3 regions of the Paenibacillus sp. J2L1-98 genome follow, and region 3 is predicted to be linked to each of the others. Evidence: riboswitches for the same ligand, from Rfam matches in the RefSeq annotation. Region 3 holds a riboswitch; each other region holds the start of a gene.
The links. A riboswitch is a leader RNA that binds a small molecule or an ion and turns the genes downstream of it on or off. The one in region 3 is predicted to bind cyclic di-GMP.
Positions count from the first base shown of each region.

Region 1 (4,178 bases), on a different contig from region 3:
TCACTAGGAGAATAATCGAAGAGAACCAGTTTATGACCTTTTTGCTCAGTGCGCTTTTCTTTGGAAGGTTTACGAAAATCATTACATACGATCTTCCGTCATGGACGAGTACAACACCCACAGGGTAACATCATCATCCGTTCAATAGGTCTTGAATCATATAAATTCACCCCGCCACAGACACCCATACTGGTATAATGACCATGATCGCAAACATGAGTCCTTTAATAAAGTTGCAGTTTTGTTCCATATGAGAGTACTCCTATCATTCATAATCTTCTCAGTATAGGTTTTATTTCATAGAATACTTCAACACCTTATTGAGGATCGTAAATTGTATCAAGAAAGAGCAGCTTAATGCTGCGAATATTATTTACTGCTCCATAGGAAGACCGGCAATGAGAATGCTGTGGAATGATTGTGGGAGGAGCTTATTTTCTAAGATGCTTCTACTAATTACCACTTCATTTGTTCTAGAACATGTTTAATAATTGAAATAAGTTGATGAGCAATTAGCACCAAATGGATTACGGTGCTCAAAAGTAAAATAAGGAGTCCTGCAAACATGAATCGTCGATTGAAACTCATCCTCATATGGACAGGGGCTGTAGTCGCTACAATACTGCTGCTGGTAGGAGGCTTAGTTTGGTACGTATACAATTCAGCCCAGCAAACTGCTTCAAAGATATATGAGGACTTAGACCCCGTAAATCCGGCCTATGTCAGCAAAGACACAGACGTGAACAAGGCAACCGAGCCCATGAAAAATTTGGCCCCCTTCACAGTTCTTGTCTTAGGCGTGGATGAGCGGAAAAATGATCGGGGTCGTTCTGATACAATGATTGTACTGACCGTTAATCCAGTAAAGCATTCCATATTGATATTTAATATTCCTCGTGATACTCGAACCGAAATCATTGGTCACGGCACCGTAGACAAAATCAACCATGCATACGCCTTCGGCGGCGTTGAAATGTCCATACAGACAGTGGAGAATTTCCTGGATTATCCTATTGATTACTATGCCAAAGTGAATATGGAAGGTTTCGCGCGGCTTATTGATTTGATAGGCGGTGTTGAGGTGGATAATCCGTTTTCTTTTGATTATGAAGGTCATAGGTTCGATCAAGGTCATCTGTTGTTGAACGGAACATTAGCGCTGAAGTATTCCCGTATGCGCTATGATGACCCAAGGGGTGACTTCGGACGCAACATGCGGCAGCGTGATATTCTGCAGGAAGTCATGAATCGCTCAATGAGCATCTCCAATGTAACCAAACTACAGTCATTTCTAGGCGAGCTTAAAGATAGTGTGAAGACGAATGTTACCTTTAATGAAATGAAGCAATTTGTGACGGATTACCGACCTCAGATTCATAAGATCGATATGGTTGAGGTGCAAGGAAAAGGCCAGATTATCAATCGAATTTGGTATTATATTGTCGAAGATGGTGAACGAACCCGTATTCACAATAAAATCAAAGAGCATCTTCAGAAGGAGTCTTGAAATGAGTAATAAAGGCAAGACTTACGTGAAAAATGGGTGGGAGAGCAACAACTGAATACATGATTTCAACGTTGTGGCTTTGCAATGTAACCATATTCCGCATCATAAATACCGCTCAACAGCCTAAAAGGCCTCTCTGTAAATAACAGGGAGGCCTTAGCTTTTTTAAGCGAATGGTTTTTGTTAAAAAAGGATAGATTAATGGACTTTCGCAAGGCTCTCAAAGGGGGCAAGAATTCCCATAACGCTATTCGTCACTGATAGTGAATGTGATGCCTTCTCTTAAAAAAAGTATATGCACTACTTCGCAAAAGACCATCAGTATAACCACCGCTTCCTCATCCTGTCTTTAGGTAAGCCCACAAGGTAAACCTTAATTGACAATGAAGATTACTACCCATAAGATCAACGTAAGCTCCGTAAATTAAAGAGAAAGTGAGATTTACCCGTGAAAGCATATATTACAGCTAATGAAGGGTTCATCAGCGCTGAAATGACCGTTGAACAAGCGGTTATCTATGCGAGACTGTTACGGCAACTCGGAAATGTGGATGTACGCGTAGTTCCCATCAAAGCATTGAAAACTGGAAAATCAGGGAGACAAGCGAATATGCGTCATTTATCTGTAAAATAGATTTCGTTAATGCTCATACCCAGTAAAATGTACTTAATTGAGGGGTCGGGGAGAACATATGGCATTATTGTCAAAGGAACAGCTTAGAGCATTCATCTAAGAGAACTAGTGGTTACGGCGCAGAATGCATATAGTGAGCTATTTGCAGAGAAATCTGCAGGAAATCCTTAAGGCCGAGAGGGACACGCATCTGTGCTCCATGAAGCATAACAACAGTTTCATAAATAAGAGGTATCTAAAGACTTAAGTCTTTAGATACCTCTTATTTAAATATGCTGGGTAAAATGACTTAAGAAGAGAGACATAACTTCCCTATAGTTTCTTCATTTGAGTTATGAATCTCATTGATTATAATAGAACTTGCAGCTTTTGATTCCCTAAATTCCCTAACAAAGATTGCTTCAGCCATTTTATCGGCTCGTTTTGAAACTACGAATAAACTAAAATAAAAGATACCACCAATAATCCAAAAAATAGACAAAGTAATTAACCAACTCATATACTTTCTACCTCCTTGAAATGTGTTCCACATACAATCGGACGGAGGCCCGTTTTCGGCAGCTGGCTGACATATTGAATGTTCCAATTTAGTCCCTTTAGCTTTGCGTCACTGATTTTCATCAGTTTTGCTATTATCGAACGATTTATGTAATTTTCGTATATAGGAATATATTATCAATTTTCTTAAAAATAGCATCATTCTTTAGTATTGCATTTTACTTAAAAAATAGGGAATAAAGAACTATTTTTTTCTTCTAAACGATAGGCGGATCGGGGAAGCGACTGTCGCCTTTGGTCCATAACGCAAGATCGGCTATTTCTGCTTCACACATTTTTGCTTTACAGTGCATCAGCAACAACCATATTTGCTGATGTCGAATTTTATAATACTGAGCGTCCATAACTTCTCTTCTACTCTTAATCCTACGCCACAGCTATCAACTACGGAATTATCTTTTATTTCTCTTGAACGCCATAATAATAGTAGTAAGCCTCTTCATTTGCTTTACGCTTCACATTGTTCAGCACAACGCCTAGAATACGTGCATTTACACTCTCTAGACTCTTTACAGCCTTGCTTGCAATATCTCGTTTCACTTTGCCTTGATCGACTACCAGAATAACGCCATCGCTCTTCGTAGATACGATTTGCGCATCGGTTACGGCGAGCAGCGGCGGCGTATCGATTAAGATCATATCATACATTTGTCTTAACTGTTCAAGGAGTGTCGTCATCTTCTTCGAACCCATCATCTCTGCCGGGTTCGGAGGAATAGCTCCCGATGTAATAATATCCAAGTTAGGAATATCCGATGCCTGAATCACTTCCTCAAGCGTTGATTGCTGTGAAATGACAGATGACAGCCCCCAGCGATTGGATAAAGCAAAGGTGTGATGGGCGGTAGGCTTACGAAGATCGGCATCGATCAGAATAACCTTCTTCTCCGATTGAGCGAATGTGACACCTAGGTTCGTAATCGTTGTCGACTTCCCCTCGCCGGGGCCTGTCGAGGATACCATGATTACTTGAAGCTTCTCGTCTATGGAAGAAAACTCAATATTTGTCCGTAGAGCGCGATAGGACTCGGATATAGGAGACCGGGGGTTTGTAACGGTAATCAGCTGGCGCTTATTTTTCAATTGAGACACGCTCTAATTCACCTGCCTTGTAGGTTTGATTGGCTTTGCTCGTTTGGTTAGAATTCGATTCCTCCGGATTCATTCTCGAGATCATGGCAAGCGTTGGCTGGCCTAAGTATTGCAGCACATCCTCCTCGGTCTTGATCGTATCATCCAAATACTCAAGCAGGAATGCAGCACCGATTGCGAGCATTAAGGAAACAACAAACGCAATCACTATATTAAGCGGTACATTAGGTGCAACAGGACTTGGAGTTGCGTCTACAATCGCTTTATTCAGAATCGATACATTCTCGACCTTGAAGATATGTTGGATCTCTTCCTGAAATACTTGAGACACGGCGTTCACGATTTGAGCCGCTTGCTTATAGTCCACGTCTTGTACGTCTAACGTCA
Region 1 covers NZ_JBWDNW010000008.1:180,387-184,564, forward strand. The annotation lists gene AC0YNZ_RS16940 (LCP family glycopolymer transferase) at 566-1,507, shown strand; gene AC0YNZ_RS16945 (hypothetical protein) at 2,431-2,640, opposite strand; cyclic di-GMP riboswitch class I at 2,695-2,782, opposite strand; gene AC0YNZ_RS16950 (CpsD/CapB family tyrosine-protein kinase) at 3,099-3,791, opposite strand; gene AC0YNZ_RS16955 (YveK family protein) at 3,772-4,178, opposite strand, start outside.
Region 1: it holds a riboswitch for cyclic di-GMP, as region 3 does, so the genes downstream of both, AC0YNZ_RS16945 (hypothetical protein) here and AC0YNZ_RS26460 (LPXTG cell wall anchor domain-containing protein) in region 3, are expected to answer to the same signal.

Region 2 (4,178 bases), on a different contig from region 3:
ACCTTGCCGATCTCCGTCACGAGGTTCGTGGAACCAAATGTTCTGATGCAAAATTTGTTTACGATATCGTTCATGTCCTAACCCTCCTCCTCCTTTCCTGACCTTCACGCTATGCATTTATTAATTAAGCTTTTTCAATTCCTTTATCCGGAGCATGGGATCGCCCACGTAAATTTGAGCTTGAGGCGGAATGCCGTCGCGCTGCCGGGTGGCGAGAATATTGAGCGCATTGACGAGATCATCATTATCCTGCTCTTTCATTTGAAATTGCACGCCGTATTCATGAATATCGTTGTCCAATTCATTGTACCAGACTATAAAGCCATATAACACGTACATTTGATTATCCATCCGGATCTTGAACTTCAGCAATATGTCGCTGTTAACAGGCAGCTTAACGCCAACCATAAACCGGAGGCCTCCCGGACCGATATTTCTAACAAACACCTCAGTGCTACCTAGTCTTATGCTCCTGCCCTTAAACATCGTAATCGTCATCTCAGCCAAAAGACAATGAGTAAGGTCGATACGAAAATATTGTCTCCGGTTAACGGCCGGCTCTTTACTGCGCCGAAGCGAGGCGGGCTCCATAAACGGTCTTTTGCTCAATAATTGAACGATGCTTTCAGGGTCGACGGGACGGCTAAAATAATAGCCTTGAATTTCATCGCAGCGCTGCTCCCGCAAGTAATTGAACTGCTCCTTGTTCTCAACGCCCTCGGCCACCACCTGCATCTTGAGCTCCCCTGCCAGTCGGATAATGCACTCCACTATGCTTCTATTGCTTGACTCCGTCATCATCTCCTCCACAAACGACCGGTCGATTTTGATCGTGTCGAGCGCTAATCGCTTCAATAAATAGAGTGAGGAATAGCCTGTTCCAAAATCATCGAGCGATACTTTAATCTTTCGCTTCTTCAGCTCAAGCAGCAGCTCGGTAACGAACCTTCTCGTTGCTGACAGCTGCTCGTTCGTGTAGACGAAGCTGTTCTTCTGCGCAACAAATATGCCGACAATAGACTGCTCTATGATGCTGCGATATTTAAGCTCCGCTTCTCTCAGAGATTGTTCAATTTTATTTTTCTGCGTAATATCTTTGGCAATCCCATAAACACCGATAAGCTCATCATTAATAATGATCGGAATACGGGTCACATTAACCTGACCCCTTGCCCGTTTTTCGTAATGCCCGTCGTATCATAGTTTTGAGACGTAAGCGTCCTGACCGTTTCCTCGAAAAAATAAATCGTTGTACCCAAGCATTCCGCATGCACAAAGTGATCGAAATGATCTGCTATGATTTCGTCTCTTGAATAACCGAACATTTGCTCAAGAGCCGAATTGCATGACAAAAAACGGCCGTCTAAGTCCAATGTAAAGACCGCGTCCGGATTATTATCGAATATGGACTTATAGTGCTGCTCCTCGACAGGATTGTACCGATATGTAAAATTGCCGCCGGACGCGCTCGCGGTCCTCGGAATGAACGAGTTTAAAGAAATCATCCTGCTTCATCGGGAAGCCGGAGTTCATTCCGTAAATATTGAACATTTGATTCGACCATGCCGTTTGATTGCGAGCATGGTCGAATTCCCAGTAACCAAGATTAGTTATTTTTTGAACTATGTCAAAGCTGTTGCCGCTGCCGTTAAAGCGCGTAATATTTTGTTCCATCGCTTAATATCCCTTCCTATGTGTAGCTTATGCGGTAACTAGAAGAGTTGAGGAAGAGGATATAAGCGTTTTATCATTCATCCTTATGGCAACCCAGCCACCTTTGGAAACTCCCTTTAGGCCCGTTGGCTTTGCGTCATTGTCTTTCGACAACTTTGCTATTTACTAGGACTTTTTACTTATATGATTATTTCATAGAATTCCGATATATTCCATAATAAATTTTCAAATAAGTGGAGAATTTTAATCCAATGCAGCCGTTTTTACAAACGCGGATCAATTTCCTTTTCTTTGGCAACCTCGAATAATAGATTGGCAACTGCTGCTTGATACGGCTCGTTGTCCGGCGCGATTGCGGCAAACGGAATAGACAGCATTTTTTGCCCAAGCCGATGCTCATTCAATGAGGTGCGAAGCTTTAGATTGATGCTCTTTTGCTTCATCAGCTTATTGTATTTATGCGGGAAGCGGTAATCGTACCCGTAAATAATAGACATGTAGTTGGCATTGCGCACCTTCATACACGAAACCGTGTTCGGCTCCGGCATTTCTGGTTTGATGACGACACCTTCCATATGATTATCTACGGTGAGGGTGGCGAAATACTGCTCCGCCTGCTCATAGCTGTTAGGCGAGGAAAGCTCTAGCGTGATGAACGGGTCGTCAGAGAGAAAGCGGTACATCTCGGATGTTTTCCAATCGGGCAGCGTTTCCGTTCCGTCACCGTATACGATTTTCAGCAAGGCAAACGGCTTGTACAAGGGCTCGCCGGCTTCCGCATACAGCTCAAGCTGCTTCTTGTACGTTTCATAAGCATCCACATGATCGGAAAGCGGCATATGCTTCTCCAATATCGAATGAACATGCTTATAGCTTTGGTAAACATTAAGACCGTACTTTTCATTTAGCGCCCCTTTGCTAAGGTGGAACTGATCCTTCTCGAAGCCGCTTTCCTTGTATTCGTGCGCAAGCTTCGCGAAGGCCTCCTCAAACCCGTTTTCCTTCAGGAAAGCAAGCTCTGTCTCAAGCGCTTTCTCGATCGGTTTAAATTGCCGGTCAATAAGACCTTCACCGAGCGCCTGCCAAGGCAGAAGCTCTCCATCCAGAAGCAGCATTGCGATGCCATTTTCCTTCATATAGCTTCCGAACCTTAGCAGCAGCTCCTCATACACAGCCGAAAGGTCAACCTTGTTGACTTTATAGCCGTTGCGGCTAACCGCAAAGCATTGCTCGGGATCAGCGTGCAAATAAACATTGCATCTGGAACCCATATATTTGGGCTGAAGCACAACCTCCGCAATGCCGCGCTCCGCAAAATAGTCCAGTCCTTTCCTCAGCGACTCCAGCTCATGCGCAGCTTCATCCTTGTCTGCGGGCGCCATCGTGCCCGAAATGAAGTTGACCTTATTGCGTGAGCAGTACTGCAGTCTGCGGACCTCTTCGTCATCCAGCTCCTGCAGCGACACCTTGCGCTCTTCCTGGAAGAGGGTGCGCAGCTCGCCTTCCATAATCGCTTGAGATGCCTTTTGCGTTTTGAAAAACGGTTTAACCGAAAGGGTTACGGAGGTTAGCGCATTACCGTGCACCGCACCGGAATCGATATGAATTTTATTTTTAATCCGAAAGGCGGTTTTCGCTGCGACATGTCCGAATACGTGATAAGGCTGATTGGCTGCCGCATCCCGCTTCAGAAACGCCAGCTGCTCCTCAAGCGGCGCTGAGCGGTCAATCCGGAAATTACGCTGATGCCGTACGGAGTTCGGATCGAGCTTGCCAATGTACTTGTTCTCGCATGGCGCATGCGTAACATAATAGGACGGCCCTCTCTTGCCTACCATTTTGTAGAAAGGCTTCGACAGCGATACGAGGTGATTAAACCTTTGAAGCAGCTCTTCATCGTTTCTAAGCACCTCTGCCGAATCGAAGTATGCCTGCCGCAGCTCCTCATCGACGCCTTTAATTTCTCCGCGCATAAATTTATAGATGAAGCTCTCGTGATTGCCTAACACGAACAAAAAGCGATCCTGGTTGGCGTATAGAAAATCAATCGTTTCCTTCGTGCGCTTCCCTTTGTCGATCCAGTCCCCAACAAGCAATACCTTCGTACCGCTAACCTTCCCCGTCTCAATCAGCTGATTTCCTTCCAATTGAAAGCCGTGGCTAACGAGCAGGCTTTTCAGCTCATCCACGCTTTCGTGAACGTCGCCCACTATAATCGTCTTCTGATCAAGCGGCAATATAGCAGCCAAATAGTCATTGGCATCCTCAATTACGACCTTGTAATCCGGATTGGCTATGCGATCAGCCGGTGAATAAAAGTCCTTGGCGCGCACTTTATGGATTTTCGAGTACCGCTCCCTTGAGAGCGAGCCAAGTACCTCCTTGCGCAAACGGTTAATATGGCTAGTGATCAGCTTCTGCGACCGCTCCGAAGTATAATAATCGTCCCTCTTCCGGTAATCGAACAGCACAACCTCCAGGTTATAGTTATTTTCATTCGCTAT
Region 2 covers NZ_JBWDNW010000032.1:37,474-41,651, forward strand. The annotation lists gene AC0YNZ_RS29295 (hypothetical protein) at 1-74, opposite strand, end outside; gene AC0YNZ_RS29300 (PilZ domain-containing protein) at 121-1,155, opposite strand; gene AC0YNZ_RS29305 (PAS domain-containing protein) at 1,152-1,505, opposite strand; gene AC0YNZ_RS29310 (hypothetical protein) at 1,411-1,674, opposite strand; cyclic di-GMP riboswitch class I at 1,759-1,844, opposite strand; gene AC0YNZ_RS29315 (metallophosphoesterase) at 1,938-4,178, opposite strand, start outside.
Region 2: it holds a riboswitch for cyclic di-GMP, as region 3 does, so the genes downstream of both, AC0YNZ_RS29310 (hypothetical protein) here and AC0YNZ_RS26460 (LPXTG cell wall anchor domain-containing protein) in region 3, are expected to answer to the same signal.

Region 3 (4,178 bases):
TAAGCGGATTCTGAATATGGAAGACGATCTTGAAGTCATCGGCGAGTGCGGAGACGGCATTCAAGTTATGGAATTTTGCAATCATACGATTCCTGAAATTGTTTTGATGGATATTAATATGCCGATCGAGAACGGTGTTGTCGCGACTGAGCGTTTGAAAAGCTTGTTTCCTGACGTGAAGGTTATCATTTTGTCAATCCATGACGATGAGAGCTATGTGTTTGAAACGCTTCGCAAAGGGGCTACCGGCTATCTATTGAAGGATATGGAGGCAGAATCGCTTATTAACGCTATTCGCTCTGTCGTTCAAGGTCATGCCTATATCCATCCAAAAGTAACGGGCAAGCTGATTAATCAGCTTCGCCGCATGACTTATTTGGACGAGATGGGGATCGTATCAGGAGCTGCTGCGGCGGCGGAGCCGGGCGTCAAGTTCATTGCGGGCGATGAAAGTCCGTTAACGCGGCGCGAAGCAGAAGTGCTAAGGCTTATGGCAGAAGGCAAGAGCAATAAGCTCATCGGGGAATTTTTATTTATAAGTGAAAAAACGGTTAAAAACCATGTGAGCAGCATTTTGCAGAAGATGGAAGTCGATGACCGTACGCAAGCTGTTATTCAATCGATCAAATACGGTTGGGTTACGCTGTAACTCATATATTACGCAAAAATCCCGTATCAGCTGATACGGGATTTTTGCGTGCGCGCTTGTTGGAGACAAAGTATGTGAATATGAGAAAGACAGTGATCAAGATATCGGCCTCATATCATCTTTTATCGTCTTTTCCTTTGCTTACGGAGCGAGAGGAACCCGGCCGTAAGGGTGAAGGCGCCAATGAGGTAGTAAGGAAGCGGGCTGGAATCGCCTGTTTTTGGCAGGGTATCTAGCGGAACTTGCTCCTCTGCCACATCGATTACGGTATCCTGGCCATCATCGATCCCGCCTACCGGCGGCTCATCATCATCAATCTCGACAATAGTTGTGGTTTCAGGTGTTGGCGTAGGTGTAGGTGTAGTCTCAGGTGTCGGGGTTACGGTCGGCGTAGGCGTAGGTGTAGTCTCAGGTGTCGGGGTTACGGTCGGCGTAGGCGTAGGTGTAGTCTCAGGTGTCGGGGTTACGGTCGGCGTGGGCGTAGGTGTAGTCTCAGGTGTCGGGGTTACGGTCGGCGTGGGCGTAGGTGTAGTCTCAGGCGTCGGGGTTACGGTCGGCGTGGGCGTAGGTGTAGTCTCAGGTGTTGGGGTTACGGTCGGCGTAGGCGTAGGTGTAGTCTCAGGTGTTGGGGTTACGGTCGGCGTAGGCGTAGGTGTTGTCGTAGGAGTAGGAGTAGGGCAATTGTTCTCTCTCATTAATTTCCAAGCTACAATCGTCGACCCGTGACCGCCGGAGCCTAGCTGAATTTGCTCAGGACCGCTGTATATATCCGCCTGATAAGGAGCGCAAGCCGGGATGTCAAGGGTGACTGAATAGGTGCCGGGCAACGGATAGATGTTGGTCTCGCCGTCATAATGGATCTGGTCCTGATAAGGAGTTCCGTTGCTGTTCGGTATAGTGCCGGGAGGGAAGATGTATGTAGAGACACTAACCTGCACACAATTCTCGGTCGTTCTGAAGGTTGCGGTAACGGTACTGTTTCCATTATCAACGATACTGTTCAAATTGTTCGCGACAATGTGTGCGCGGTCAGCAGAAATGGGCGTACAGCTATTAGCCGCCGGGGCGACTGATGGATTTGCAGCTGAATTGTTTTCGCCTTCCGCCATAACAAACGATCCCAGGGTTAACGAGAGAATTAACATTATGGCCATGCTGAAAGAAAACTGCTTTTTTAAGTATCTCATCGTTCACTCTCCTCTTAGATAGTTGGTCGTGTTCTAAGAGGGCCGGTTACACTACTAGCTCCGTATAATCCAAGTGTCCAGATGCAGATTATACTTCATCGCTTCCCCTAGTTATTATGAATGCGTGAAGTCACCTTCTCCCCATTCTCTATGCTTACATACGTTTATATGCATGGATACGTAGTAAAATGATAACATATACTGTAAATTGCTCAAGGGTGTTTCTTTGTCGCATTTTGACTGCTGTTTGTGGATGAGAAAGAGATGTTTTGTGGGAATGGCGCACATTTTGTCACCCTTGTCCCCTTATTGCGGAACCAGTGGGCGCTTCGTGGCATATAGTGTCACAAAGAGGAGGTGGCCGCCATGTTTGAACTTCTGCTTTTTGTTGTTGGCTGTTATGTTCTGGCTGCATTGTCGGTGCATCTGGCGTATCGAATTTGGCGCGGACGACAGCAATCGAGCAAGCATTACGTGCTCGTAGCGGACGTCCGGCAAAAAAATATGGAATGGTACGTGCGTTCGTTTTTTTCTTTTTCCCGGAGAATGGGCAAGGATGTTCGTCTTACGATTGTTAACCGTGGCGTGACGGATGAGACGCTCGCTATTGTTGAACGTTTGGCTAGAGGTGGCAAGGAGGTCAGTGTGCACCTGGCAGAAGATACTCCAACAACAGAAAATAAGGACAATAAGCATTCACAAATGACGGGTGTGGATGGTACCCAGCTGCTTTGGATGCTGCAGGCAGAAGGAATCGTATCGCATTCCGATCATGCGGTGCTGGTTGATTTGCAAAATCCGTCGGATTTGTCGAAAATGCCATTTTAGTATATACTTTGAAGAAGATCAATATTTGGAGTGAAGCACACTCAATGACGCAGACTGCGTTGTTGGGTGTGCTTTTTTTCGTTTGAAATATAAGTGGAAAAAGGCGAGGGGGAGCGATAGTCGATGAGGGCTCAGGTGTATGTTGTGGAAGTACGCGGGTGCTGGAAAGCCCGGGTAACGATTGACCCGGATATGGACAAGCATTTTTGGATGAATGGCGGGTTTGGCAAAGCAGGGAGCTTAAATGAGGCGATTGCCGATTCGGGCTGGCTATTAAAGGAGCCGCTGCCGCTTGGCGATGCTTGCCGTGCTGTGGAGCTGTGGGAAGCGGAGCTAATACGGAGAAGAGGAGAACAGACTGCTATAGATACGGGCCAGATCGATCAAGGAAGTATAGCTGACCGCTGTGAGGCGATAGAGCTTCTGCTCGCTTGTGCTGAGGAGGCAAAGGGCGAGGGGCGAAATGACGGGAAAGCTGCCGGCAGGAGATTGTGGTGGCGGCGGGGGAGTGGACGCCAGCGGCAGACTGCGATGGGGAGAGCCGGCTTGTCTGGTTTGGTGGAGCACTGGGTGCGAGGGGGAGCGGGCCGTGCGGGTGATGAGCGGGAGCGGGGCGGAGATAGGGGGCGAGCGGAAGAGACGCGGGAGCGAGGGGGAGCGGGCCGCGCGGGTGATGGGCGGGAGCGGGGCGGAGATAGGGGGCGAGCAATTAGCGATGCGGAGCTGGGAGAGATCGCGGCAGGGGCGAAGCTTGCCGCGGAGGTCATGCAGGGACGTGCGCTATTGCGCAGCGAAGCGCACGCCCTGTTAGTTGACGCGGGCGGGCCCGGCGCCGCAGCAAGGTGGAGCGGAGTGCTCCAGCTTGCCGCGCTGCTCGGGGCGGGTGCGCCTGAGCGGATCAATCGCAGCCGGAAATGGCGGGCGATTGGACGCTTTGGGGCGCCGCAGGCGCGAGCGCAGCTGTCTTCGCTGCGGGAGTGGCGAGGCGTATATGCACCGCACGGCATGTGCAGCGTGCGGGCGGTTGTGCGCCTATTGCTCGGCGTGCATTGGGATGGGGCGGAGCCGGGAATGCGAGCTGCTCGTCGTAGGGCAGCATGATGCGCAGTTTGGAGGGAGGACGGAGCCAAGCTGCCTTAAGCAGCAAGTTATGCAGCTTTCATTGGAGCAGCGGCTTAATAAATGGCGACTTAGCCCGGCACAGTCAGACGCAGCTGCGAAGGCGCTGCAGTTCGCGGAGGAGCAATCCGCTGAACCGGCTCTCTCTTCAACGGGAAAATCCGCCAAGGTAAGAGATTTTTTACTCTGGGCGGTTACGGGAGCGGGCAAGACGGAAATGATTTTTCCGCTCGTAGAATCAGTGCTGCTGCGGGGCGGCAAGGCGCTTATTGCAACGCCGCGCCGCGATGTCGTGATTGAGCTTGACCCGCGCATTCGACAAGCTTTTCCCGCGGCTTCCGTAGTGGCCTTATACGGGGGAAGCGCACAGCGATGGGAGAGCGGAGACATCACGC
Region 3 covers NZ_JBWDNW010000024.1:39,205-43,382, forward strand. The annotation lists gene AC0YNZ_RS26455 (response regulator) at 1-649, shown strand, start outside; gene AC0YNZ_RS26460 (LPXTG cell wall anchor domain-containing protein) at 772-1,836, opposite strand; cyclic di-GMP riboswitch class II at 1,868-1,951, opposite strand; gene AC0YNZ_RS26465 (hypothetical protein) at 2,203-2,664, shown strand; gene AC0YNZ_RS26470 (hypothetical protein) at 2,788-3,765, shown strand; gene AC0YNZ_RS26475 (helicase-related protein) at 3,719-4,178, shown strand, end outside.